3 regions of the Bacillus sp. V2I10 genome follow, and region 3 is predicted to be linked to each of the others. Evidence: a T-box and tRNA genes for the amino acid it is inferred to sense, from the RefSeq annotation. Region 3 holds a T-box; the other regions hold tRNA genes.
The links. A T-box is a leader RNA that pairs with one kind of tRNA and senses whether it is charged. The one in region 3 lies ahead of serS (serine--tRNA ligase), so its partner is inferred to be a tRNA-Ser.
Positions count from the first base shown of each region.

Region 1: it encodes a tRNA-Ser, which carries the amino acid that the T-box ahead of serS (serine--tRNA ligase) is inferred to sense. The anticodon was not compared.
Region 2: it encodes a tRNA-Ser, which carries the amino acid that the T-box ahead of serS (serine--tRNA ligase) is inferred to sense. The anticodon was not compared.

Region 1 is NZ_JAUSYV010000001.1:103,623-112,901, reverse strand. Features, by position in the region: gene QFZ72_RS00570 (PP2C family protein-serine/threonine phosphatase) at 1-646, shown strand, start outside; gene QFZ72_RS00565 (anti-sigma factor antagonist) at 709-1,041, shown strand; gene rsbW (anti-sigma B factor RsbW) at 1,038-1,520, shown strand; gene sigB (RNA polymerase sigma factor SigB) at 1,486-2,274, shown strand; gene QFZ72_RS00550 (PP2C family serine/threonine-protein phosphatase) at 2,274-2,873, shown strand; gene QFZ72_RS00545 (Tex family protein) at 2,961-5,123, shown strand; gene cmpA (cortex morphogenetic protein CmpA) at 5,319-5,432, opposite strand; gene QFZ72_RS00535 (SprT family protein) at 5,536-5,982, shown strand; tRNA gene QFZ72_RS00530 (tRNA-Asn) at 6,125-6,199, shown strand; tRNA gene QFZ72_RS00525 (tRNA-Ser) at 6,206-6,296, shown strand; tRNA gene QFZ72_RS00520 (tRNA-Glu) at 6,314-6,385, shown strand; tRNA gene QFZ72_RS00515 (tRNA-Val) at 6,412-6,487, shown strand; tRNA gene QFZ72_RS00510 (tRNA-Asp) at 6,496-6,571, shown strand; tRNA gene QFZ72_RS00505 (tRNA-Gln) at 6,578-6,652, shown strand; tRNA gene QFZ72_RS00500 (tRNA-Lys) at 6,681-6,756, shown strand; tRNA gene QFZ72_RS00495 (tRNA-Leu) at 6,772-6,855, shown strand; tRNA gene QFZ72_RS00490 (tRNA-Leu) at 6,874-6,959, shown strand; tRNA gene QFZ72_RS00485 (tRNA-Arg) at 7,048-7,124, shown strand; tRNA gene QFZ72_RS00480 (tRNA-Pro) at 7,143-7,219, shown strand; tRNA gene QFZ72_RS00475 (tRNA-Gly) at 7,234-7,307, shown strand; rRNA gene QFZ72_RS00470 (16S ribosomal RNA) at 7,401-8,938, shown strand; rRNA gene QFZ72_RS00465 (23S ribosomal RNA) at 9,172-9,279, shown strand, end outside.
Region 2 is NZ_JAUSYV010000001.1:1,428,834-1,438,112, reverse strand. Features, by position in the region: gene QFZ72_RS07240 (glucose-1-phosphate adenylyltransferase) at 1-724, opposite strand, end outside; gene glgB (1,4-alpha-glucan branching enzyme) at 678-2,609, opposite strand; tRNA gene QFZ72_RS07230 (tRNA-Glu) at 3,428-3,499, opposite strand; tRNA gene QFZ72_RS07225 (tRNA-Ser) at 3,514-3,604, opposite strand; tRNA gene QFZ72_RS07220 (tRNA-Asn) at 3,610-3,684, opposite strand; tRNA gene QFZ72_RS07215 (tRNA-Ile) at 3,719-3,795, opposite strand; tRNA gene QFZ72_RS07210 (tRNA-Gly) at 3,800-3,873, opposite strand; tRNA gene QFZ72_RS07205 (tRNA-His) at 3,890-3,965, opposite strand; tRNA gene QFZ72_RS07200 (tRNA-Phe) at 4,005-4,080, opposite strand; tRNA gene QFZ72_RS07195 (tRNA-Asp) at 4,139-4,214, opposite strand; tRNA gene QFZ72_RS07190 (tRNA-Met) at 4,218-4,294, opposite strand; tRNA gene QFZ72_RS07185 (tRNA-Ser) at 4,383-4,475, opposite strand; tRNA gene QFZ72_RS07180 (tRNA-Ile) at 4,492-4,568, opposite strand; tRNA gene QFZ72_RS07175 (tRNA-Met) at 4,575-4,652, opposite strand; tRNA gene QFZ72_RS07170 (tRNA-Ala) at 4,684-4,759, opposite strand; tRNA gene QFZ72_RS07165 (tRNA-Pro) at 4,777-4,853, opposite strand; tRNA gene QFZ72_RS07160 (tRNA-Arg) at 4,858-4,934, opposite strand; tRNA gene QFZ72_RS07155 (tRNA-Leu) at 4,949-5,037, opposite strand; tRNA gene QFZ72_RS07150 (tRNA-Gly) at 5,047-5,118, opposite strand; tRNA gene QFZ72_RS07145 (tRNA-Leu) at 5,128-5,208, opposite strand; tRNA gene QFZ72_RS07140 (tRNA-Lys) at 5,223-5,298, opposite strand; tRNA gene QFZ72_RS07135 (tRNA-Thr) at 5,397-5,472, opposite strand; tRNA gene QFZ72_RS07130 (tRNA-Val) at 5,535-5,610, opposite strand; rRNA gene rrf (5S ribosomal RNA) at 5,632-5,747, opposite strand; rRNA gene QFZ72_RS07120 (23S ribosomal RNA) at 5,875-8,805, opposite strand; rRNA gene QFZ72_RS07115 (16S ribosomal RNA) at 9,039-9,279, opposite strand, start outside.
Region 3 is NZ_JAUSYV010000001.1:343,239-352,517, forward strand. Features, by position in the region: gene QFZ72_RS01935 (deoxynucleoside kinase) at 1-535, shown strand, start outside; gene QFZ72_RS01940 (deoxynucleoside kinase) at 532-1,200, shown strand; tRNA gene QFZ72_RS01945 (tRNA-Ser) at 1,330-1,422, opposite strand; gene serS (serine--tRNA ligase) at 1,544-2,821, opposite strand; T-box leader at 2,875-3,094, opposite strand; gene pdxT (pyridoxal 5'-phosphate synthase glutaminase subunit PdxT) at 3,151-3,741, opposite strand; gene pdxS (pyridoxal 5'-phosphate synthase lyase subunit PdxS) at 3,762-4,646, opposite strand; gene QFZ72_RS01965 (D-alanyl-D-alanine carboxypeptidase family protein) at 4,844-6,202, opposite strand; gene guaB (IMP dehydrogenase) at 6,378-7,841, opposite strand; gene QFZ72_RS01975 (YaaC family protein) at 7,959-8,918, shown strand; rRNA gene rrf (5S ribosomal RNA) at 9,139-9,254, opposite strand.

The DNA of each region.
Region 1 (9,279 bases), 240 kb from region 3:
TGATATTGGTGCAATCAGTGTTCCTGCAAAGCATATGAACGGGGATTACTATCATTTTGTTTATGATGAAGAAAGCGTAAGTATTGCCATAGCGGATGTAATCGGGAAAGGAATTCCCGCTGCACTCTGTATGTCTATGATTAAATATGCAATGGACAGCTTGCCGGAGTCCCGTAAATCTCCAAGCCGTGTTCTTGAAAATCTGAACAGGGTTGTTGAGCATAACGTAGACCCGAGCATGTTCATTACAATGTTTTACGGTATGTATGATACGGATACACATGAGTTTGTCTATGGATCAGCGGGCCACGAGCCTGGATTTTATTACAGTGCTAAAGAGGACCGTTTTCATGATATGAACACAAAAGGTCTGGTCCTTGGTATTGATCAATCCATAAAGTACAAGCAATACAGCAGAATCGTGGAAAAAGGCGATATGATTGTTTTGCTTTCCGATGGTGTAACCGAGTCAAAAACAAATGAAGAAGAGTTCATTGAACGTGATTTTATTACGGACCTCATTAAAAAATACAGTGATTTGAATGCTCAGGGTATTGTAGATAATATATATAAAGACTTTTTACAGATGCAGGACTTTGAACTGCGTGATGATTTTACGCTAATTATTTTAAAACGCGAGGTTTAACTTGTAAAAAAAGTGGGTATTTGTTTTACTAGCTTACAAGTAAACTTACTGGGGTGATATTGATGAATTTAAATATAAATGTTAATCGATCAGAGGAACATATTCAAATAGATTTAGCTGGAGAAATTGATGCATACACTGCGCCGAAATTAAGAGAAGAACTAATGCCGCTTGCAGAAGAGGGAAAACCTGTCATGATCGTAAGCCTTAAGGATGTCTCTTACATGGACAGTACAGGGCTTGGCGCTTTCGTTGGTTTGCTTAAAGCTGTGAGGAAAAATGAGGGCGATTTAAAACTTGTTAATTTATCCGCTCGTTTGGAAAGACTATTCAACATAACGGGTCTAAGTGATATTATTGACATTTCTTCTAAATCAGAAGGTGGGGTTCGATGAAACAGTTAGTGGATTACATCGAGGTGAAAATACCTGCTAAACCGGAATTTGTCGGCATTGTCCGTTTGACTCTTTCTGGTATCGCTAGCAGAATGGGTTACTCCTATGATGAAATTGAAGATTTAAAAATTGCGATCAGTGAAGCATGCACAAATGCTGTGCAGCACGCTTATGAGAAAATCGAAGGCGGAGAAGTCATGATCGGCTTTGGTCTTTACGATGACCGTCTTGAAGTAATGGTGTCAGACAGCGGTCAAAGCTTCAATTTTGAACAAAAGAAAAACGAACTGGGTCCTTATTCGGCTGCAAACCCTGTTGACCAACTTCCAGAAGGAGGGTTGGGGCTCTACTTGATGGAAACGCTTATGGATGAAGTTCATGTACAGATCGATTCCGGCGTTACCGTCTTTATGACAAAGTATTTAAACGGGGAGCGAGTAGAACATGACACAACCATCCAAAACTACGAAGCGAACTAAAGAAGAAATAAATGAATTGATTTTCGATTTTCAGCACAACCAAAATGAAGATGCTCAGCTTTTTCTTGTGGAATATTACAGCGGGCTAGTTGAAACACTGGCTAAGAAATATTCAAGAGGCAAAAGCTTTCATGAAGACTTAAAGCAGGTGGGCATGATTGGCTTGCTTGGGGCGATCCGCCGCTATGATCCTGAATTCGGAAAAACGTTTGAAGCCTTTGCCATTCCGACTGTCATCGGTGAGATCAAGCGATTCCTGCGCGATAAAACATGGAGTGTTCATGTTCCAAGAAGAATTAAAGAGCTTGGACCTAAAATAAAAATGGCTGTAGACGAATTAACAAATTCCCTTCAGCGCTCACCGCTTGTTCACGAAATAGCAGACTACCTTGAGGTGACAGAGGAAGAAGTGCTTGAGACGATGGAGATGGGCAAAAGCTATCAGGCTTTATCTGTCGATCATTCGATTGAGGCTGATTCCGACGGCAGCACAGTGACAATTCTTGATATCGTAGGATCAAAAGAAGAAGGATACGAGCAAGTGAATCAAAAGCTTATGCTTGAAAGTGTTCTTCACGTTCTGTCAGACCGTGAAAAAGAAATTATTCATCACACATATATTTTAAATAAGAGTCAAAAGGAAGCGGGAGAAATTCTTGGGATTTCTCAAATGCACGTATCTAGACTTCAAAGAAGAGCGATTACGAAGTTAAAAGAAGCACTTTCGGCTGACTTATCAATGGGGCAGCATTAATGATTCAAATTGAAGAAAACAATCGTGTCTATGCATATGCTTATCAAATGCAAAAAGAAGGTAAAACTTTATGCGGGGACAGTTTCTTAATTAAAGCAACTGAAGACTATTTCATATGTGCTGTTGCAGATGGTCTTGGCAGCGGTGAACGAGCTTATGAATCGTCTTCTGCCATTAAAGATGTCGTTGAGGAATTTCATGCAGAGGACGTTGGACTGCTGATCGAGAAATCAAATGAGGTATTAAAAAATAAACGCGGAGCAACTGTTGCTATTTTTAAAGCGTATTTTAAACAGAATCAATTAACATTCAGTTCTGTTGGAAATATCCGATTTGTCCTCTATTCTCCTTCAGGCACATTCGTCTATCCTCTTCCTGTTCTGGGCTATATGTCAGGTAAACCTCAGAAATTCCGTGTTCAATCCTTTCCATACGATATTGGTGCAAAATTCATTATCCATTCAGATGGACTTAACATTCCTGCTGTAAAATCACTGCTTAAGGATCACCGGACAATTGAAGATATTTCAAATCAGCTTGAACCTTATACTAAGTCAAGGGCGGATGATTTAACCTATGTAGTCGGTCAGCTATTCTAGTTGACGGCTTTTTTATTTTGATCATTTTTTAAAGTCCGTGTCTTTTGGTAAAATGTTTCTAAGTCTTTATTTTGGGGAGGTAAAAGAATGGCAGAGAAGACAGAGCGCATTATGAAAACAATCAGTGCGGATTTATCCATTACATATAAACAGGTATCGAATGTTATAGCTTTATTAGAAGATGGCAACACAGTTCCTTTCATTGCAAGATACAGAAAAGAACAGACAGGTGCATTAGATGAGGTGCAAATCCGTGATATCTCGGAAAAGTGGCAGTATACGCAAAACCTGGAATCAAGAAAGGAAGAAGTCATCCGTTTAATTGATGAACAGGGAAAGCTTACAGAAGAGCTTAAAAAAGAAATAGAAAATGCATTAAAACTTCAAAAGGTAGAAGACCTCTATCGTCCATATAAACAAAAACGAAGAACCAAAGCAACGGTTGCCAAAGAGAGAGGATTAGAACCTCTTGCAGAGTGGATAAAGGGACAGCCTTCTAAAGGGTCGCTCAAGGAAAAAGCGCTCGAGTATGTAAACGAGGACCAGGAGGTTTTGACTGCAGAAGATGCAATCGAAGGCGCAAAGGACATTTTAGCTGAGTGGATTTCAGATGAGCCTTCCTATCGTCAATGGATTCGTGAGCAAACCTTCCGAAAGGGAAAAATCATCACATCTTCAAAGGATGAAGAAAAAGATGAGAAGAAAGTGTATGAAATGTACTATGAGTACGAAGAGCCGATTCAAAAGGTTGTCCCGCACCGGGTCCTTGCAATGAATCGCGGGGAAAAAGAAGGAATCCTGAAAGTATCCATTCAGGCTCCGGCAGACCAGATCACTACCCATATTCAAAGAAATGAACTGAAAAATCAGCACACAGTGGTGAAGGGTGTCTATATTGAAGCAATTGAGGACTCCTATAAACGATTAATTCAGCCGTCAATTGAACGTGAAATCAGAAAAGAATTAATGGAGAAAGCGGATGATCGTGCGATTCATATTTTCTCTGAAAATCTGCGTAACCTTTTGCTTCAGCCGCCATTGAAAGGCCGTGTCGTATTAGGGATTGACCCTGCTTTCCGGACGGGATGTAAGCTTGCAGCTGTCGATGAGACCGGAAAAGTCCTTGAAATAGGTGTCATCTACCCTCATCCTCCGGTCAATAAAGCTAAAGAAGCAAAACAAAAATTAATCAATGTGATCAAAAAAAATAACATCGAGCTGATTGCGATTGGGAACGGAACGGCTTCAAGAGAGACAGAACAATTTGTTGCAGATCTCATTGATGAACTAAAATCAGATCTTGCCTACATCATCGTAAATGAAGCGGGGGCAAGTGTTTATTCTGCATCTGACCTTGCCCGCGAGGAATTTCCTGAGTTCCAAGTGGAAGAGCGAAGTGCAGTTTCCATCGCAAGAAGATTGCAGGATCCGCTTGCAGAGCTAGTTAAAATTGATCCTAAATCAGTAGGAGTAGGACAATACCAGCATGACGTCACACAGAAGAAGTTAAATGATTCTCTGACTTTCGTTGTTGAAACAGTTGTTAACCAGGTAGGAGTGAATGTCAACACAGCATCATCATCACTCCTGCAATATGTAGCCGGCTTGAGCAAAGCTGTTGCGGTCAACATTGTGAAGCAGCGGGATGAAATTGGAAAGTTCCAGGACAGGAAGCAATTAAAGAAAATACCTAGACTTGGGGCAAAAACGTTTGAACAATGCATAGGTTTCCTGAGAATACCTGACGGAAAACATCCGCTTGACTCAACAGGCATTCATCCTGAGAGCTACAAAGAGGTTGAAGAGCTCCTTAAAATGCTCGGACTAACCCTGAATGATGTCGGAACGGAGCAGCTAAGAGAAAAAATAGCGGATATTCATATTAAAGAAACCGCAGAAGCTATCGATCTTGGAGAGCTTACACTGAAAGATATTTGTGATTCTCTAGTTCGACCTGGACGCGACCCTCGTGATGAAATCGCCAAGCCGCTGCTTAAAAAGGGCGTCTTGAAACTCGAGGACCTTCAAACAGGAATGGAACTTCAGGGCACTGTGCGCAATGTTGTGGATTTTGGCGCTTTTGTTGACATCGGCGTAAAACAGGACGGGCTCGTTCATATTTCAAAGCTTAGAAACTCTTTTGTCAAACATCCTCTCGATGTAGTTTCAGTAGGTGACGTTGTTACGGTTTGGGTGGACTCTGTAGATGCACATAAAGGCCGTGTTGCCTTGACGATGATAAACAGTTAACGATAAACACTGCTTACGGGCAGTGTTCAAGTAGCTGTATATTTTAAATATAGAGTTCTGGGACCTTAAAAGGCGTTTTGGCTAAATGATTTCTCATTTTGGCTAATAAATCTCGAAAATCAGCTATAAAAGATGAAGTTTTCGCTAATAAAAGTCTGTTTTCCGCTAATTGAACTTAAAAAAACCCAACACTGCTCATGAGCAGTGTTTTTTTCTATAGAAATACCAGCATTGATTCAGCATTTTTATTTGATACCGATCCTTTTCATAAAAAGCACGCTGCATTTGGTTTTTTAACCATGAAGGCATTGCTCGTTCCTCCTTATTGTTTATAATGGAGTATGTGTATTACTAACTATATGCGGGCGCAAGATGTCCTGTTCGGAGATACAAACTATGCGGGGTGTAACCGATGAATGAAACAGAGCTTCAGGAACTGACAGAATCTATTTCAAAAACTTACTTTCACAAAAAGTTCCTACATAAAGCTTTCTTTAACAGCCGGCTGCGGACAACAGGCGGCAGATACCTTTTAAAAAGCCATAACATTGAGATTAACCCTAAGTATTTAGCTCAAGGATTAGAAGAAGTAATTGGCATAATCAAACATGAACTTTGCCACTATCATCTTCATTTAGAAGGCAGAGGATACAAACACCGTGATCCTGAATTTAGGGAGCTGCTTTCTAAAGTGGATGCGCCCAGATTCTGCAAACCTCTGCAGACGGCTGCCAGAATAAAGAAGACAATAGAGTATCAATGTACAGCCTGCATGTTCATTTACAAACGGCACAGAAGAATGGATACTTCCAAGTATGTATGCGGAAAGTGCGGCGGGAAAATAAAACTTGTTTCATAAATAAAAAAGGGGTTGACTCATTATACAAAGCTGTGATAAATTATAAAAGCCGTCGTAAGAGACGCAAATGATTATTAAAAAGAAGGCTTGACAGCTTGTACGAATCTTCATATAATTAAAGAAGTCTGTCATGACTAATTATTCCGCAGTAGCTCAGTGGTAGAGCTATCGGCTGTTAACCGATCGGTCGTAGGTTCGAGTCCTACCTGCGGAGCCATATTATGGGGAAGTACTCAAGTGGCTGAAGAGGCGCCCCTGCTAAGGGTGTAGGTCGCGTAAGCGGCGCGAGGGTTCAAATCCCTCCTTCTCCGCCATTATTTTTTTGTCTTTTGGCCCGTTGGTCAAGCGGTTAAGACACCGCCCTTTCACGGCGGTAACACGGGTTCGAATCCCGTACGGGTCATCGCTTTAAATGCATATAAATGATTGGGAGGATTAGCTCAGCTGGGAGAGCATCTGCCTTACAAGCAGAGGGTCGGCGGTTCGAGCCCGTCATCCTCCACCATCATATTTGGTCCCGTGGTGTAGCGGTTAACATGCCTGCCTGTCACGCAGGAGATCGCCGGTTCGATCCCGGTCGGGACCGCCATTTTATTGGGCTATAGCCAAGCGGTAAGGCAACGGACTTTGACTCCGTCATGCGCTGGTTCGAATCCAGCTAGCCCAGCCATTTGTATTTTAAATGCGAATATAATTAAGTGCCATTAGCTCAGTCGGTAGAGCATCTGACTTTTAATCAGAGGGTCGAAGGTTCGAGTCCTTCATGGCACACCATTTTAACTAATGTATGCGGGTGTGGCGGAATTGGCAGACGCGCTAGACTTAGGATCTAGTGTCTTTGACGTGGGGGTTCGAGTCCCTTCACCCGCACCATACATTTTTTATCTTTTCGCGGTCGTGGCGGAATGGCAGACGCGCTAGGTTGAGGGCCTAGTGGGGGCAACCCCGTGGAAGTTCGACTCTTCTCGGCCGCACCAAAAGAGTTTTAAAAAACCTCAAAAAAGTTGTTGACAAAAAGAACGCAACTTGGTATTATATTTAAGTCGCTTCATTACATTAATAAGTGCGCCCGTAGCTCAATTGGATAGAGCGTTTGACTACGGATCAAAAGGTTATGGGTTCGACTCCTATCGGGCGCGCCATTCTATATATAATGTGTCCGGGAAGTAGCTCAGCTTGGTAGAGCACTTGGTTTGGGACCAAGGGGTCGCAGGTTCGAATCCTGTCTTCCCGACCAGACAAATACTTTTCGCGGGTGTAGTTTAATGGTAAAACTCTAGCCTTCCAAGCTAATGTCGTGGGTTCGATTCCCATCACCCGCTCCAATTTTAAAAATGATCTTTGAAAACTAAACAAAACCAAAAGCGTACCAAACGTTTTAAATTTTTGAAGTCAGCAACAAATTGAGTCACAAATTTTCTTCGGAGAGTTTGATCCTGGCTCAGGACGAACGCTGGCGGCGTGCCTAATACATGCAAGTCGAGCGGACCTCTTAGGAGGTCAGCGGCGGACGGGTGAGTAACACGTGGGCAACCTGCCTGTAAGACTGGGATAACTCCGGGAAACCGGAGCTAATACCGGATAGTATCTTGAACCGCATGGTTCAAGTTGGAAAGACGGTTTCGGCTGTCACTTACAGATGGGCCCGCGGCGCATTAGCTAGTTGGTGAGGTAATGGCTCACCAAGGCAACGATGCGTAGCCGACCTGAGAGGGTGATCGGCCACACTGGGACTGAGACACGGCCCAGACTCCTACGGGAGGCAGCAGTAGGGAATCTTCCGCAATGGACGAAAGTCTGACGGAGCAACGCCGCGTGAGTGATGAAGGTTTTCGGATCGTAAAACTCTGTTGTTAGGGAAGAACAAGTGCGAGAGTAACTGCTCGCACCTTGACGGTACCTAACCAGAAAGCCACGGCTAACTACGTGCCAGCAGCCGCGGTAATACGTAGGTGGCAAGCGTTGTCCGGAATTATTGGGCGTAAAGCGCGCGCAGGCGGTTTCTTAAGTCTGATGTGAAAGCCCCCGGCTCAACCGGGGAGGGTCATTGGAAACTGGGAAACTTGAGTGCAGAAGAGGAGAGTGGAATTCCACGTGTAGCGGTGAAATGCGTAGAGATGTGGAGGAACACCAGTGGCGAAGGCGACTCTCTGGTCTGTAACTGACGCTGAGGCGCGAAAGCGTGGGGAGCGAACAGGATTAGATACCCTGGTAGTCCACGCCGTAAACGATGAGTGCTAAGTGTTAGAGGGTTTCCGCCCTTTAGTGCTGCAGCTAACGCATTAAGCACTCCGCCTGGGGAGTACGGTCGCAAGACTGAAACTCAAAGGAATTGACGGGGGCCCGCACAAGCGGTGGAGCATGTGGTTTAATTCGAAGCAACGCGAAGAACCTTACCAGGTCTTGACATCCTTTGCCACTTCTAGAGATAGAAGGTTCCCCTTCGGGGGACAAAGTGACAGGTGGTGCATGGTTGTCGTCAGCTCGTGTCGTGAGATGTTGGGTTAAGTCCCGCAACGAGCGCAACCCTTGATCTTAGTTGCCAGCATTCAGTTGGGCACTCTAAGGTGACTGCCGGTGACAAACCGGAGGAAGGTGGGGATGACGTCAAATCATCATGCCCCTTATGACCTGGGCTACACACGTGCTACAATGGATGGTACAAAGGGCTGCGAGACCGCGAGGTTTAGCCAATCCCATAAAACCATTCTCAGTTCGGATTGCAGGCTGCAACTCGCCTGCATGAAGCTGGAATCGCTAGTAATCGCGGATCAGCATGCCGCGGTGAATACGTTCCCGGGCCTTGTACACACCGCCCGTCACACCACGAGAGTTTGCAACACCCGAAGTCGGTGGGGTAACCGCAAGGAGCCAGCCGCCTAAGGTGGGGTAGATGATTGGGGTGAAGTCGTAACAAGGTAGCCGTATCGGAAGGTGCGGCTGGATCACCTCCTTTCTAAGGATATATGAGGACGCTTTTGGTTTTTGTTTGGTTTTGAGAGATCATTCTCTCTATGATAGAAGACAAATCATCTGATTTGTCGGTTGTTCTTTGAAAACTAGATAACGTAATTGATAACAAGTAATTCACTGAGATTTACGCTTACCATAATTAGTGATTTTCTAGACATTTATGTCTAAACAAACAACGAAATGCGAAACGCATCTGATGATGCGATTGACCATTTAGGTTAAGTTATGAAGGGCGCACGGTGGATGCCTTGGCACTAGGAGCCGATGAAGGACGGGACTAACACCGATATGCTTTGGGGAGCTGTAAGTAAGCTTTGATCCAGA
Region 2 (9,279 bases), 1.1 Mb from region 3:
AATAGCCTTTAAATGGAAAAGCCATAAGTTTTTTCTTTTCATCAAGCAGCAAAGGCAATACGTCTTTGCCAAAGTCGTGACTTGAGTACGGATTCCTTTCATCCATCTCCAAAAAATCTTTTAATATCGACCATTTAAAAATATAAATACCCATTGATGCAAGGTTATTCTTAGGATTTTGAGGCTTCTCATCAAATTCGATAACTTCTAAATTTGCATCTGTATTTAAAATGCCAAAGCGGCTTGCTTCTTCCCATGGCACTTCTTTAACAGAGATCGTTACGTCTGCATCTTTTTCAACATGGTAATCAAGCATTTCCGAATAATCCATTTTATAGATGTGATCACCAGATAAAATCAGGACATACTCAGGATCATACTGTTTTAAGTAGTTCATGTTTTGATAGATGGCACTTGCCGTTCCTTTGTACCATTTAACTTCTGATGATTCTGCGTATGGAGGGAGCACTGTAACTCCTCCATTTTTACGGTCTAGATCCCATGCACTGCCAATTCCGATATAAGAATTCAGGACAAGCGGCTGATATTGTGTAAGCACCCCAACTGTATCTACACCTGAATTGCAGCAATTGCTTAATGTAAAGTCGATAATGCGGTACTTTCCGCCAAATGGAACTGCGGGTTTTGCAAGGTTTTGCGTTAACGAACTTAATCGACTACCCTTTCCTCCTGCCAATAACATTGCGACGCACTTTTTTTTCACCATGGTTGATTGTCTCCTCTCGTTTTTTAACTGCGCGTAAAATGGATATTCCATAAGGCGGAATGGTCATTGATATGTGATAAGGCTGATTATGCTGCATGCCTTCTAGTGCTTTAAGATCTTTCTTATTAACCTGGCCTGATCCTCCAAATACAGTGTCATCACTGTTCATGATTTCAATGTATTTTGTATCAGCCGGCACCCCCACTTTATAATCGTGGTAGGTTTGCGGTGTGAAGTTGCAGACTACAACGAGCTGCTCATTAGGCTTTAGGCCTCTTCTGATAAAGGAAAATATACTTTGCTCGGAATTATTCACATCAATCCATTCAAAGCCTTCATGAGAGTGGTCCTGCTCATACAGAGGGCGCTGTCTCTTATAAACGGCCAGCAATTCCTTGAAATAGCTTCTTGCCTTTTGATGCATGTCAAAATCATCAAGCACCCAATCAAGCTGCTCAAGATCCTTCCACTCATCAAACTGGGCAAACTCCCCGCCCATAAACAGCAGTTTTTTGCCTGGATGAGTCATCATATACCCGAGCAGCAGACGATATTGGGCAAACTTCTGCCAATAATCACCCGGCATTTTATTCAGCAGCGAACGTTTTCCATGAACCACTTCATCATGTGAAAGCGGAAGGATAAAGTTCTCAGTAAAAGCATAGATCAAAGAGAATGATACCTTGTGATGCAGGTGCTTCCGCTGTTCAGGCGGAGCTTCCATGTACTTGAGAATATCGTTCATCCAGCCCATGTTCCATTTATAGTTAAACCCAAGCCCTCCATCAGAGGTAGGTGATGTCACTAAAGGATAGTCTGTAGAGTCCTCTGCGATCATTAAAACACCAGGATCATACGCAAATACATTTTCATTCAGCTTTCTCAAAAAGCTCACTGCAAATGGATTCTCGTGAGGCTCTTCAGTATTCTGCCAGTACAGCATATTTGCTACTGCATCCACTCTGAACCCATCAATATGATACTTTTCAAGCCAGAAAAGAGCATTTGAGATTAAGAAGCTCTGAACCTCAGGCTTGCCTAAATCAAAGTTAGCCGTACCCCAAACCTCATTCTCCCGGTCTTCATATCTCTTATATTCAAATGTCGGTTCCCCGTCGAAATAATAAAGTCCATGAGCATCCTTGCAGAAATGACCAGGCACCCAGTCCATGATGACGCCAAGATTATTCTGATGACAAAGATCTATGAATTTCATTAGGTCATGAGGAGTTCCGTACCGGCTGGTGGCCGCATAATATCCTGTTCCCTGATATCCCCATGAACGGTCATAAGGATGTTCAATAATAGGCAAAAGCTCAATGTGAGTAAATCCATGATCGAGAACATACGGAATCAATATATCCGCCAGCTCCGAATATGTATAAAGGCTGCCGTCCTCTTTCTTTTTCCAAGAACAAAGATTAAGCTCGTAAATATACATCGGACGGTTATAAATTTCCTTTTGACGCTTCTTCTTCTGCCACTTCTGATCGTTCCATTCATATCCTGCCAGATCATAAACAATCGAAGCGGTATTAGGTTTTACCTCAGCATAAAAAGCAAATGGATCAGATTTAAGAATTTTCTCATTTTTCAGTGTAATAATCTCGTATTTATAAAGGTCTCCCTCTTTTATATCCTGAATAAAAGCAGACCAGATACCTTGATCATTCACTCTTTCAAGCTTGTGATTCGAGCCGTCCCAGTGATTAAAATCACCTGCAACCCGCACCTCAAGCGCATGAGGAGCCCAAACAGTAAACACAGTACCGCAAACACCGTTTCGTACGCTGCTGTGAGCACCAAATAATTCATGAGCTTTAAACAAATTTCCCTCATGGAAAAGATGAACCTCAAAATCAGTTGGCGTAGCAAGATTCATTCCTAATCACCCTTTCTATAAAGTTTATCTTAATTCTAATTTCAATCAGAGGGAAGGATTACCTTTTTTGTAAGCGCTTCTACTTATTGACATGATATGTCATGAACCAGTATTCATTTTTCAAAAAATTATTCTTTTAAAATGACTGCTAAAAAAATGTCGAATAAAGAAACGAAAGAAATAAGGATAATAGAAGAATTTGACGAAATAAACATCAGTCAAATATACTAATTAACTCATTATGTGTAAGAAAATACAGGAATTTCTAACATAATATTCTAATAGTGTAATTCGAGTAAGTTATATCACAATAACAGTTAATTCGACAAAATGAGTAAGAATTGTCGAAATCTTTTTATTCTTCGCTTTTGTTTTCTTTATTACGATTACTTATACCTCTGTTTGTTATTAATGAAACCTCCACGCTCGATATTTTTATAAAAATTTATATTATTTGTTGAAAATATATTTTTTAGGCCGGGGAAAAGAAAGTGAATCATCTTTTTTATGACCTGTGCTGAAGTTTTGATGAGCAGAAGCTCCATTCGAGTTTTCAGAATGATTTTGAGTTGTTTTTTATAAGCGGATTTATTCTGGCGAGCTACCACACTATTTTTTTTAGATAGTTGGAAGGGCAATCTGCGAGTAGGAGAATCATTTCGGATAGTAAGGCGGTAAGGAGGATACAGCTTGATTCATAACCAATAAAGACTACTACTTAAAAGATCTCATAATAGACTTGACCGATTTACAATCTAGGTTTCAGCATTTAAAATCAACAAAAAAGCGCTGCACTATGTGCAGCACTCTTTTAAGTATGACCCGTACGGGATTCGAACCCGTGTTACCGCCGTGAAAGGGCGGTGTCTTAACCGCTTGACCAACGGGCCAAAAACAGGCTTTCTGGCGGAGAAGGAGGGATTTGAACCCTCGCGCCGCTTACGCGACCTACACCCTTAGCAGGGGCGCCTCTTCAGCCACTTGAGTACTTCCCCAGATATGGCTCCGCAGGTAGGACTCGAACCTACGACCGATCGGTTAACAGCCGATAGCTCTACCACTGAGCTACTGCGGAATAATATTGAAACCTTATTTCACCAAAACAGAAATGGTGGGCCTAAATGGACTCGAACCATCGACCTCACGCTTATCAGGCGTGCGCTCTAACCAGCTGAGCTATAGGCCCATTATGGAGCGGGTGATGGGAATCGAACCCACGACATTAGCTTGGAAGGCTAGAGTTTTACCATTAAACTACACCCGCAATATGAATATAAAAATGGGGCGACTGATGGGAATCGAACCCACGAATGCCAGAGCCACAATCTGGTGCGTTAACCACTTCGCCACAACCGCCACTATTATATTTTTTACAATTTACATCATTAAGGTAAATGGTGGCTTGGGACGGAATCGAACCGCCGACACAAGGATTTTCAGTCCTTTGCTCTACCGACTGAGCTACCAAGCCATTTGTTTTAATTAAATCTTCACAGCATTTTACTAATACTGCGCAAATCAAGTGAAAATGGCGGTCCCGACCGGGATCGAACCGGCGATCTCCTGCGTGACAGGCAGGCATGTTAACCGCTACACCACGGGACCATTTGGTTGCGGGGACAGGATTTGAACCTGCGACCTTCGGGTTATGAGCCCGACGAGCTACCAGACTGCTCCACCCCGCGACAATAATAATCAAGTTTTTTCTCATCCGATTATGCTGTGTATCAATCGGTTTGCTGAAGTAAATATTTCACTAATTTAAAATAATAATGGAGGAGGTAGAGGGATTCGAACCCCCGCGGGATTTGACTCCCCTGTCGGTTTTCAAGACCGATCCCTTCAGCCGGACTTGGGTATACCTCCGAAAGACTAAATAGAATGGTGGACCTTGTAGGACTCGAACCTACGACCGGACGGTTATGAGCCGTCTGCTCTAACCAACTGAGCTAAAGGTCCTTTTTTTGGTAGCGGCGGAGGGAGTCGAACCCACGACCTCACGGGGTATGAACCGTACGCTCTAGCCAGCTGAGCTACACCGCCCCAGGAACAAAGTCAATTAATTCTATTTAATTGGTGGAGCCTAGCGGGATCGAACCGCTGACCTCCTGCGTGCAAGGCAGGCGCTCTCCCAGCTGAGCTAAGGCCCCTAATTAAAAGTTGGAAATGGTCGGGAAGACAGGATTCGAACCTGCGACCCCTTGGTCCCAAACCAAGTGCTCTACCAAGCTGAGCTACTTCCCGTATATGGCGCGCCCGATAGGAGTCGAACCCATAACCTTTTGATCCGTAGTCAAACGCTCTATCCAATTGAGCTACGGGCGCATATATGATATAAGTGGTGCCGAGGACCGGAATCGAACCGGTACGGTAGTCACCTACCGCAGGATTTTAAGTCCTGTGCGTCTGCCAGTTCCGCCACCCCGGCGCAAGTAAGAGCGGAAGACGGGATTCGAACCCGCGACCCCCACCTTGGCAAGGTGGTGTTCTACCACTGAACTACTTCCGCAAAATATGATGCGGGTGAAGGGACTCGAACCCCCACGTCAAAGACACTAGATCCTAAGTCTAGCGCGTCTGCCAATTCCGCCACACCCGCATATTAAGGAAAAATGGTGTGCCATGAAGGACTCGAACCTTCGACCCTCTGATTAAAAGTCAGATGCTCTACCGACTGAGCTAATGGCACTTAGTTAAGAAAACACTCTTTAGTTTTGCAAGACACCCAAATCTCAGAAAGATTATTCAAGGAGTGGCTCGATTTTCTTGATTCGGTTTCAGACCGAATGGTGCCGGCAAGAGGACTTGAACCCCCAACCTACTGATTACAAGTCAGTTGCTCTACCAATTGAGCTACACCGGCATATAAGGTAAGTAATACTTTTTTGCTGATCTCTTTTGCAGCATGTTAACAACAAGAATAAATGGTGGAGGATGACGGGCTCGAACCGCCGACCCTCTGCTTGTAAGGCAGATGCTCTCCCAGCTGAGCTAATCCTCCGCTTGAATATTTTTGTCATTAGCCTGGCAACGTCCTACTCTCACAGGGGGAAACCCCCAACTACCATCGGCGCTAAAGAGCTTAACTTCCGTGTTCGGCATGGGAACGGGTGTGACCTCTTTGCCATCATCACCAGACATAGTGACAAAAATTATTATACTATGAAATCAAAAGATTTCAAGCTTTTTTTGAAAGAAGTTATTCTTTCAAAACTAAATAACGTTTGATAACAAGATTCACTTAGGTTTTACACTTTATTAGACTGTGGTTAAGTCCTCGAACGATTAGTATCTGTCAGCTCCACACGTCACCGCGCTTCCACCTCAGACCTATCAACCTGATCATCTTTCAGGGTTCTTACTCACTTGCGTGATGGGAAATCTCATCTTGAGGGGGGCTTCATGCTTAGATGCTTTCAGCACTTATCCCTTCCGCACATAGCTACCCAGCGATGCCTTTGGCAAGACAACTGGTACACCAGCGGTGCGTCCATCCCGGTCCTCTCGTACTAAGGACAGCTCCTCTCAAATTTCCTGCGCCCACGACGGATAGGGACCGAACTGTCTCACGACGTTCTGAACCCAGCTCGCGTACCGCTTTAATGGGCGAACAGCCCAACCCTTGGGACCGACTACAGCCCCAGGATGCGATGAGCCGACATCGAGGTGCCAAACCTCCCCGTCGATGTGGACTCTTGGGGGAGATAAGCCTGTTATCCCCGGGGTAGCTTTTATCCGTTGAGCGATGGCCCTTCCATGCGGAACCACCGGATCACTAAGCCCGACTTTCGTCCCTGCTCGACTTGTAGGTCTCGCAGTCAAGCTCCCTTGTGCCTTTACACTCTGCGAATGATTTCCAACCATTCTGAGGGAACCTTTGGGCGCCTCCGTTACATTTTAGGAGGCGACCGCCCCAGTCAAACTGCCCACCTGACACTGTCTCCCAGCCCGATCAGGGCTGTGGGTTAGAATTTCAATACAGCAAGGGTAGTATCCCACCAATGCCTCCACCGAAGCTGGCGCTCCGGCTTCCAAGGCTCCTACCTATCCTGTACAAGCTGTACCAAAATTCAATATCAGGCTACAGTAAAGCTCCACGGGGTCTTTCCGTCCTGTCGCGGGTAACCTGCATCTTCACAGGTACTATAATTTCACCGAGTCTCTCGTTGAGACAGTGCCCAGATCGTTACGCCTTTCGTGCGGGTCGGAACTTACCCGACAAGGAATTTCGCTACCTTAGGACCGTTATAGTTACGGCCGCCGTTTACTGGGGCTTCAATTCAAAGCTTCGCTTGCGCTAACCTCTCCTCTTAACCTTCCAGCACCGGGCAGGCGTCAGCCCCTATACTTCGCCTTGCGGCTTCGCAGAGACCTGTGTTTTTGCTAAACAGTCGCCTGGGCCTATTCACTGCGGCTTTTCAGGGCTATGAACCCTAAAAAGCACCCCTTCTCCCGAAGTTACGGGGTCATTTTGCCGAGTTCCTTAACGAGAGTTCTCTCGCTCACCTTAGGATTCTCTCCTCGCCTACCTGTGTCGGTTTGCGGTACGGGCACCTCTCACCTCGCTAGAGGCTTTTCTTGGCAGTGTGGAATCAGGAACTTCGGTACTAAATTTCCCTCGCCATCACAGCTCAGCCTTATATGAGAAGCGGATTTGCCTACTTCTCAGCCTAACTGCTTGGACGCGCATATCCAACAGCGCGCTTGCCCTATCCTCCTGCGTCCCCCCATTGCTCAAATGGTGAGGAGGTGGTACAGGAATATCAACCTGTTGTCCATCGCCTACGCCTTTCGGCCTCGGCTTAGGTCCCGACTAACCCTGAGCGGACGAGCCTTCCTCAGGAAACCTTAGGCATTCGGTGGAGGGGATTCTCACCCCTCTTTCGCTACTCATACCGGCATTCTCACTTCTAAGCGCTCCACCAGTCCTTACGGTCTAGCTTCAACGCCCTTAGAACGCTCTCCTACCACTGTTCGTAAGAACAGTCCACAGCTTCGGTGATACGTTTAGCCCCGGTACATTTTCGGCGCAGAGTCACTCGACCAGTGAGCTATTACGCACTCTTTAAATGGTGGCTGCTTCTAAGCCAACATCCTGGTTGTCTAAGCAACTCCACATCCTTTTCCACTTAACGTATACTTTGGGACCTTAGCTGGTGGTCTGGGCTGTTTCCCTCTTGACTACGGATCTTATCACTCGCAGTCTGACTCCCAAGGAGCAAGTCTTTGGCATTCGGAGTTTGACTGAATTCGGTAACCCGATGAGGGCCCCTAGTCCAATCAGTGCTCTACCTCCAAGACTCTCATACTTGAGGCTAGCCCTAAAGCTATTTCGGAGAGAACCAGCTATCTCCAGGTTCGATTGGAATTTCTCCGCTACCCACACCTCATCCCCGCACTTTTCAACGTGCGTGGGTTCGGGCCTCCATTCAGTGTTACCTGAACTTCACCCTGGACATGGGTAGATCACCTGGTTTCGGGTCTACGACCACGTACTAAAACGCCCTATTCAGACTCGCTTTCGCTGCGGCTCCGTCTCATCAACTTAACCTTGCACGGGATCGTAACTCGCCGGTTCATTCTACAAAAGGCACGCCATCACCCATTAACGGGCTCTGACTACTTGTAAGCACACGGTTTCAGGATCTTTTCACTCCCCTTCCGGGGTGCTTTTCACCTTTCCCTCACGGTACTGGTTCACTATCGGTCACTAGGGAGTATTTAGCCTTGGGAGATGGTCCTCCCTGCTTCCGACGGGATTTCTCGTGTCCCGCCGTACTCAGGATCCACTCTGGAGGGAACGAAGTTTCGACTACAGGGTTATTACCTTCTCTGACGGACCTTTCCAGGTCGCTTCATCTACCCCGTTCCTTTGTAACTCCGTATAGAGTGTCCTACAACCCCAAGAGGCAAGCCTCTTGGTTTGGGCTAATTCCGTTTCGCTCGCCGCTACTTGGGAAATCGCGTTTGCTTTCTCTTCCTCCGGGTACTTAGATGTTTCAGTTCCCCGGGTCTGCCTTCTTTATCCTATGTATTCAGATAAAGATACTGTTCCATTACGAACAGTGGGTTTCCCCATTCGGAAATCTCTGGATCAAAGCTCACTTACAGCTCCCCAAAGCATATCGGTGTTAGTCCCGTCCTTCATCGGCTCCTAGTGCCAAGGCATCCACCGTGCGCCCTTCATAACTTAACCTAAATGGTCAATCGCATCATCAGATGCGTTTCGCATTTCGTTGTTTGTTTAGACATAAATGTCTAGAAAATCACTAATTATGGTAAGCGTAAATCTCAGTGAATTACTTGTTATCAATTACGTTATCTAGTTTTCAAAGAACAACTGACAAATCAGATGATTTGTCTTCTATCATAGAGAGAATGATCTCTCAAAACTAAACAAAAACCAAAAGCGTCCTCATATATCCTTAGAAAGGAGGTGATCCAGCCGCACCTTCCGATACGGCTACCTTGTTACGACTTCACCCCAATCATCTACCCCACCTTAGGCGGCTGGCTCCTTGCGGTTACCCCACCGACTTCGGGTGTTGCAAACTCTCGTGGTGTGACGGGCGGTGTGTACAAGGCCCGGGAACGTATTCACCGCGGCATGCTGATCCGCGATTACTAGCGATTCCAGCTTCATGCAGGCGAGTTGCAGCCTGCAATCCGA
Region 3 (9,279 bases):
CGTTGATGAGAATCCTTTTCTCGGCAAATTTTATGAAAACATTGAAGAGTGGAGTTTCCAAACAGAGATGTTCTTCCTGTGTAATCGATATAAACAGCTTGAAGATATTGCTCAGTTATTTCTAAAAAAGAGTCAGCCTGTTGTGGCAGATTATCATATTTATAAAAATCTTATTTTCGCAAAGCGCACTCTTAAAAAAGAACAATACGATAAATACCTTGATATTTATTCGATTTTAACAAGCGACATGCCAAAGCCAAACTTGATCATTTACTTGAATGCAAGTCTTGATACCTTGCTTAACCGCATTGATATACGCGGGAGAGAGATCGAAAAAAATATCGATCCCGGCTATTTAAAGCAGTTATCGGAGGACTACGAAGTGGCCATGTCTCAGTGGGAAAAAGAGCACCCATCCATCCCTGTTCTAAGATTCAGCGGAGATGAGCTTGATTTTGTACAAAACGAAAAAGATTTAACCTATATATTTAAACGCCTGGATGAATCTTTACATGAAGGAGTTACTAGTAAATGAATTTGAGAGAGAAATACAGCATTCCTCACAACGCCGTCATTACCATAGCTGGAACTGTCGGTGTCGGAAAATCGACAATGACAAATGCACTTGCAAATGCATTGAATTTCCGCACCTCATTTGAAAAAGTAGACACAAACCCCTATCTTGATAAATTTTACGCAGATTTTGAAAGATGGAGCTTTCATCTGCAAATCTACTTCCTTGCTGAAAGATTTAAAGAGCAAAAGCGGATTTTTGAATACGGCGGAGGTTTTATTCAGGATCGGTCAATCTATGAAGATACTGGGATTTTTGCCAAAATGCATTATGAAAAAGGCACGATGACAGAAGTGGATTATGAAACATACACGAATTTATTCGATGCGATGGTCATGACACCTTACTTCCCTCATCCTGACCTTTTGATTTACTTAGAAGGCAGCCTTGAGGATATTTTATCCCGTATCAAAGAACGCGGACGTCCGATGGAGCAGCAGACACCAATTGCTTATTGGGAAGAAATGCACCGCCGCTATGAGGATTGGATTAATAACTTTAATGCATGTCCTGTCTTGCGCCTCAACATTAACGATTATGACATTATGGCAAACGAAGGTTCAATTGAACCAATAGTTGAGCGTGTCGCCCATTTTATAGAGCAGACAAGATTACTTAAGAAATAACCGGTCTAATCGGTTATTTTTTTTTGTATCCAGCAAAAAAAGATATACAAAAAACCTGCAGCAGAATCTGCCGCAGGTTTTATCAATCTCCAATCTTTATGCGCTAAAAATTGGATTTTATATGTAAAATGGAGGAGGTAGAGGGATTCGAACCCCCGCGGGGTTTGACCCCCCTGTCGGTTTTCAAGACCGATCCCTTCAGCCAGACTTGGGTATACCTCCGTACTGACAAGAATTAATATAGCATATCTAAAATATACTTGTCAACGATTCTAAAAAACTTTTTCAAAAAAATTTAAGGAGGGGACAAAACGGATTTTGGCCCCTTCTTAAAAGGTTATTATTATCGTGAAATGACTTCTCTATTCCCCATATATGGACGCAAGACTTCAGGAATAACGACTGTTCCATCTTCCTGCTGATAATTCTCAAGGATCGCGGCAACAGTTCTGCCAATCGCAAGACCAGATCCGTTCAATGTATGAACAAATTCTGGTTTTCCTTTAGGTTCACGTCTGAAACGGATTCCTGCGCGGCGCGCCTGGAAAGCCTCAAAGTTACTGCAAGATGAAATTTCGCGGTACGTTTCCTGGCTCGGTATCCATACTTCAATGTCGTATTTCTTTGCTGCAGTGAATCCAAGGTCAGCTGTGCACATTCTTAGCACACGATAAGGAAGACCCAGCAGCTGAAGAACTTTCTCTGCATGTCCTGTCAGTTTTTCAAGCTCATCATAAGAATCTTCCGGCTTAACAAATTTCACAAGCTCTACTTTATTAAATTGATGCTGGCGGATTAATCCTCTAGTATCTCTTCCTGCAGAACCAGCCTCAGAACGGAAGCAAGAGCTGTATGCTGCATAGTTGACCGGAAGCTGATCAATAGAGAGGATCTCTTCACGGTGCATGTTGGTTACAGGCACTTCAGCTGTAGGAATTAAAAAGTAATCTTCACCCGCAATTTTAAATGCATCTTCTTCGAATTTAGGCAGCTGGCCTGTTCCCGTCATGCTGTCACGATTTACGATATATGGAGGAAGCACTTCTGTATAGCCGTGCTCATCAATATGCAAATCAAGCATAAAACTGATAAGTGCACGCTCGAGACGGGCACCTAAGCCGCGGTAGAAAACAAATCGGCTGCCGGTTACTTTTCCAGCACGTTCAAAATCCAAAATCCCAAGGTGATCGGCAACATCCCAGTGCGGCTTTGGTTCAAATGCAAATACAGGAGTTTCTCCCCATTCGCGGTGAAGAAGATTATCGTCTTCCGTCTCGCCTACAGGCACACTTTCATGAGGGATATTTGGAATAGACAGCATTAACGTTTCAAGCTGTGACTCAACCTCGCGAAGCTCATCGTCCATTTCTTTCACGCGGTCGCCAACTTCACGCATTTCTTTAATTAGATGATCTGCATCCTGTTTTTCACGTTTTAAAACAGCAATTTGACCTGAAACTTCATTTCGCTTGCTTTTAAATACTTCTACTTTAGAAATCAGTTCACGGCGTTTTTGATCCAGTTCCTCAAACTTGCTGAAGTCGCCTAAATCTTCTCCGCGATGAGACAGTTTTTCTTTTACTTCTTCAAAGTTAGCGCGCAAATATTTAATATCCAGCATGACAAAACTCCTTTTTATGTTTTTTTGCAAATAAAAAAACTCCCGTCCCCTGGTAAAGGGACGGAAGTTATATCCGCGTTGCCACCCTAATTGAAGGCAAATAAAACGCCTTCCTCTTAAGCAGGATAACGGCCTGTACCGGACATGTATACTCTCCGAGGATTTCAACATCTCATTCAAGGATGGATTCACAAGGCTCTAACACCGATTTTCACCAGCCACCGGCTCTCTAAGAAAGATACACTTGCTACTATTTCCTGTCATCATGTTTCTCATGTTCAATTAAGTAATTCATAATTTACTACAAGTTTGGGATGGTTGCAAGGGTTTTATACACTTAACTTTGCTTTTGCGTTTTCCGCCATACGTACAAACAGCCCAGTCATCCGGTGATCATCCGTTAATTCAGGATGAAATGAGCAGCCCAGGAACTGTCCTTGACGTGCTGCAACAATTCTCCCGTTATGCTTAGACAGAATCTCCACATCTTCTCCAACTTCCACAATATGAGGAGCCCTGATAAACACACCAACGAAATCTTCAGCAACATCCGTAATGTTCAATTCTGCTTCAAAGCTTTCGCGCTGACGCCCAAATGAATTTCTCTCTACCGTAATATCCATTAAGCCAAGATGTCCTTCACTGTATCCCACAATGTTCTTAGCAAGAAGAATTAATCCGGCACAGGTTCCAAACATTGGCTTTCCCTGTTCAGCGAAAGCCTTCAGCGGATTCATGAAGTCATATTTATCAATCAGGCGGCGCATTGTCGTGCTTTCTCCGCCTGGCATAATAAGTCCGTCCAGTTCATCCAGCTGCTCAGGACGTTTCACAACGACTCCTTCTGCACCGCTTGCCTCTATTGATCGAATGTGCTCTCTTACAGCACCTTGAAGGCCTAATACACCTATTTTAAGCATTGTATTCTACTCCTTTATGATTACCAGCCGCGCTCTTGCATTCTGTTCTCAGGAAGCAATGTTGAGATCTCAATGCCTTTCATTGCTGTTCCAAGTCCCTTTGAAAGACTTGCAATCAGCTCATAGTCCTGATAGTGAGTTGTTGCTTCAACAATTGCACGAGCAAATTTTGCCGGGTTTTCAGACTTGAAGATACCTGAACCTACGAATACACCGTCTGCGCCTAATTGCATCATTAGCGCAGCATCTGCCGGAGTTGCTACTCCGCCTGCTGCGAAGTTTACAACCGGAAGGCGGCCCTCATGCTTGATTTGAAGAAGAAGCTCATAAGGCGCGCCTAACAGCTTCGCTTCTGTCATCAGTTCATCCGTGCTCATTCCAATGATTCTGCGCACTTGTCCATTTACTTTACGCATGTGGCGGACAGCCTCAACGATATTTCCTGTTCCAGGCTCGCCTTTTGTGCGGAGCATAGAAGCGCCCTCTGCAATACGTCTAGTAGCTTCGCCTAAATCACGGCATCCGCAAACAAATGGAACTGTATAATCACGCTTATTTAAGTGGTACTCCTCATCAGCAGGAGTCAGCACTTCACTCTCATCAATGTAATCGACACCCATCGCTTCTAAAATGCGAGCTTCAACAATGTGGCCAATACGTGCTTTTGCCATAACTGGAACCGTTACAGCCTTCATCACTTCTTCAACAATTGTAGGATCTGCCATACGGGCAACTCCGCCTGCTGCACGAATATCAGCAGGAACGCGCTCAAGCGCCATAACAGCAACTGCTCCAGCTTCCTCAGCGATCTTTGCTTGCTCTGCATTGACTACGTCCATAATGACGCCGCCTTTTTGCATTTCTGCCATTCCGCGTTTTACACGATCTGTACCTGTGTTATTCATTCTATATCCCCCTTATAATATGTAAAATTTCATTTTGCACATATAACTTATTCTATCCTAAGTTATAAAAAAATCCTATCAAAATTAAAGAGATAATTAAAACAATTCAATCAAAGAAAAGCAGATCCATCTATCCAATTCCTAATATATCCATTTATATAAAAAGACTTACTCATCTCGAGTAAGTCTTTTTTCAATTAAAACCAGCCAGTGACAGTGTCAGTCACTGTTCCCCAAAGACTTCCGAAGAATCCGCCGATACCTCTCATGGATAATACAAACCAATTGGCTTTTTCAACACCGCTTTTTGTTACGATATCAACATTGGCGTCGCTTTTTTCTTCTAAGAAGCCAAGATCTTGGCCTTTACCTGTGTACTTAACTGTCATATAGCCGATTTTCTCGCCTTTTTTGACAGGGGCCTGTACTACATTGTCAGCATTAACCTTCTTTTGGTCAAAAACGTAGCTTGGCTTATATGATTCTTTTTCACCATTTTTAACAACAAGATTAAGCGGTTCTTTTGTTGCTACTGCTACTTCTTTTTCTTTCCCTTTCACAACAGAGAGGTCAGATTTGTTTTTGATTTGATAGTTTTCAGGATAGACTTCTTCCATCTTGAAATTGTTATATGCATAATCAATCATTTTTTTCGTTTCTTTAAAACGAGGAGTGTGCAGGCTGCCGTCATCACTTGCTGCGTTTAATACTACTGTTATGACTCTCATGCCATTTCGTTCAGCAGTTGCTGTAAAAGAGGAACCTGCTGATTTAGTTGAACCTGTTTTTAAACCATCTACACCTTCTGTTTCAAATAATAGGCCTTCAAGCATCCAGTTCCAGTTATCCATCTTGATTGCATCTTCTGTGCCTTCTCTGAATACTTTTCTCGGAGTACTTGCTGTTTCCAAAACTTCTGGGTAGTCGTTAATTAATTTTTGAGAAAGCAGCGCCATATCCCGCGCTGACATTTTATTTTCAGCATCTGCTGTCGTTCCATCCGGATGCATTCCTGCAAGATCTCCATTTTCTAAACCTGTGGAGTTCACAAATTCGAAGTTTTTAAGACCAATCTCTTTTGCTTTTTCATTCATTAATTGTACGAAATTAGACTCAGATCCTGAAATGATTTCAGCTAATGCAATAGCTGCTCCGTTTGCAGAATAAATGCTCATCGCTTCATAAAGCTCTTTCACATTGTATGTACCGTCTTTTCGTAATGGAACGTTGGAAAGTCCGCGGTTTTGGGAAATTTTATATACATACTCACTTGGAGTGTAAGTTTGATCCCATTTGATTTTTCCTTTGTCAACTGCTTCAAGAACCAAGTATTCTGTCATGATTTTAGCCATACTTGCAATCGGCAGCAGGTCGTCTGCATTTTTCCCGTATAAAATTTTACCTGTAGACGCTTCTACTAAAATTGCACCTTTTGCATTAACTCCAACTGCATCATTTTCTGCCGCAGATGTCTGTGATGCCGGCAAAACAACTGTTATCGCCAGAACAGCAGCAAACAGAATGGACAGCAAACGCTTTAACTTCATGTTGCTCAAATTCATAACCTCCACCGTTTTTTATCTATTTTTATATTCAATTATTGACCTGAGTTACAAACAACAAAGTCGATTTTATCACACTATGATCAAAAAAAATAGACAGAGTCTGAGACTCTGTCCTAAAGATTGAACATTGTATTACATTTCAGGTAAATCGACCTAGAAACACTTATTAAAGCGAATAGTTCGGTGATTCTTTTGTAATTTGAACATCATGAGGATGACTTTCGCGAAGACCTGCACCCGTCATGCGGACAAACTGTGTATTTTCTCGCAGCTCTTCCAAGTTTGCTGTTCCGCAATATCCCATACCGGAACGGATACCGCCAACCAGCTGATAGATCGTATCTGAAAGAGGTCCTTTATAAGGAGTTCTTCCTTCAATACCTTCAGGAACAAATTTTTTGTTATCTTCCTGGAAGTAACGGTCTTTGCTTCCTTTTTCCATTGCTCCGACAGAACCCATACCGCGGTAGACCTTAAAGCGTCTTCCCTGGTAAATTTCCGTTTCGCCGGGGCTTTCCGAAGTACCAGCCAGGAGACTGCCCAGCATAACTGCGTGTCCGCCTGATGCTAATGCTTTTACGATATCGCCTGAATATTTAATTCCGCCATCTGCGATAATAGTAATGCCAAGCTTGCGTGCTTCAGTCGCACAATCATATACAGCTGTTATTTGAGGTACCCCTACACCTGCAACAACACGGGTTGTACAAATAGAACCAGGTCCGATGCCTACCTTTACAACATTCGCTCCAGCTTCTGCAAGCTCTCTTGTAGCGTCTGCTGTTGCAACATTTCCTGCAATAATATTCAGATCAGGATATTCATTTCTAATGGTTCTTACCATTTCGATAACGCCTTTTGAATGGCCATGAGCTGTATCCAGCACGATTGCATCAACGTTAGCCTCAACCAGTTTTTTCACGCGAAGCATCGTGTCTGAAGTAACACCTACTGCAGCACCGACAAGCAAACGTCCATGCTCGTCTTTTGCTGAATGCGGAAACTCGATTACTTTTTCGATATCTTTAATTGTAATTAATCCTTTTAAAACACCCTGGTCATCAACCAGTGGAAGCTTTTCAATTTTATGTTTTTGCAAAACGCTTTCTGCTTCTTTAAGAGTTGTTCCGACGTCTGCCGTTACTAAGTTTTCTTTTGTCATAACGTCAGAGATCTTGATCGAGAAGTCTTGAATAAATCTCATGTCACGATTCGTGATAATGCCTACAAGCTTCTGTTCATCCACATTATTTACAACAGGAACACCGGAAATGCGGTATTTTCCCATCAAATGCTCTGCATCAAAAACTTGATGATCTGGAGTTAAAAAGAATGGATTAGTAATAACGCCTCTTTCAGAACGTTTTACCTTATCAACCTGCTCTGCTTGCTGTTCAATCGACATATTCTTATGAATAATGCCCATTCCGCCTTGTCTTGCCATTGCAATTGCAAGCTGTGCTTCAGTAACAGTATCCATACCAGCACTAATGATTGGGACATTCAGCTTTAATGTTGGTGTTAAATTCACACTTAAATTTACGTCTCTTGGAAGAACCTCCGACTTAGCCGGTACAAGCAATACATCATCAAACGTTAAGCCTTCTTTTAAAAATTTACTTTCCCACATCATTAAATCCCCCTCTTAACGGCAAAATATTATTAGTAGATTAACAACTAGCCAACCCACTGTCAAGAACAGGCAAAAGAGTTTAAAAATTCCGAAAAAAGAAAGGGGAGCTGCAGGATGATGAAAACAAGCGTCTGGAACCAGTTAAAATCATATCAATCAACGGAAACGGTCCAAAAGTTTCTGGAAAAAAGTTATAAAAAAAATCAGCAAACAGCACCTGCGGAATTATCCTATCAAAACAGCTATCCTTTCGTTTACCATCTGAAGCATGCAGAAAACTTTTATCTTTCATCAGCATGCGCTGCCCTTCCCGTACTGCCAATGCTCCTGTTTTACGGAATGTCTCAGCTTATGAAAGCCTGCATTCTCACAGCAGATCCAGAATACCCAGCCACTTCCTCTGTCCTTGCACATGGCGTATCAACAAGAAAGCGAAAAAAACAGCATTATCGCTTTTTGCAGGATGAAGTAAAGATCCAAAGAAATGGTTTATTTGCTCACACAGCTTTCCATTTATTTAAGCTGGAACATGTAGAAAATGATAAATACACCATGCAGGAACTTTTAAAAAGAATTCCAGAATTAAGTGATTTATTTTCTAGGCATAAACAAAAAAATGTTCATTTTAGAACCACATATGAAAACAAGCAGCTGCATATTCCAGTTGAAGCTGCAGCCTCTTATCACATGACACCGGAAAGGCTGCTTGAATACCTCGATTATCATTTTCAGCTTAGCAGAGGAAGTCATTCCGAAAACATCATTACTTGCTATCCGCCTGATCGCTTCAGCGCTTTTTACAGTCTTCCATTTCTGTACAATGGGCAAACCGGCGAATACACCTTGCCTGCATCAATGAATGATCTAGCCGGATTGCCTGAATTCATGGCTCATTACTTATTGCTGTACAATTTAAGCATGATCTCAAGATATGAAACTGAATGGTGGTACGAACTAATGCTAAGCCATTCACAGGATGATTACGTATTCATCGTTCGTTTTCTTGAAGTGACGAAAGAAAAAATACCTCAGTATGCACTGACATTTTTGAATGAATTGTGGGGAAAGGAATAGTCCAGCGCATTATTGGATGCCAAGGGCAGGTTAAAAAAGTCATTATGCGGACAGGGGAGCACTTTTTCATTTATGCGCGCTCTGCACGGTTTATTCCCGTGCAGCCAATTCCTTCTAATCGGTGCAGTCCCCCAACCGCCACCCTTTAACTGTCCTTTGCCATTTTATCTTTTACATACACAAAAAAAGAACAGCATCTCTGCTGTTCTTTTTTATGCGTGCCTGGCAACGTCCTACTCTCACAGGGGGAAACCCCCAACTACCATCGGCGCTAAAGAGCTTAACTTCCGTGTTCGGCATGGGAACGGGTGTGACCTCTTTGCCATCATCACCAGACAATATGCAATTGATTAGAAAGAAT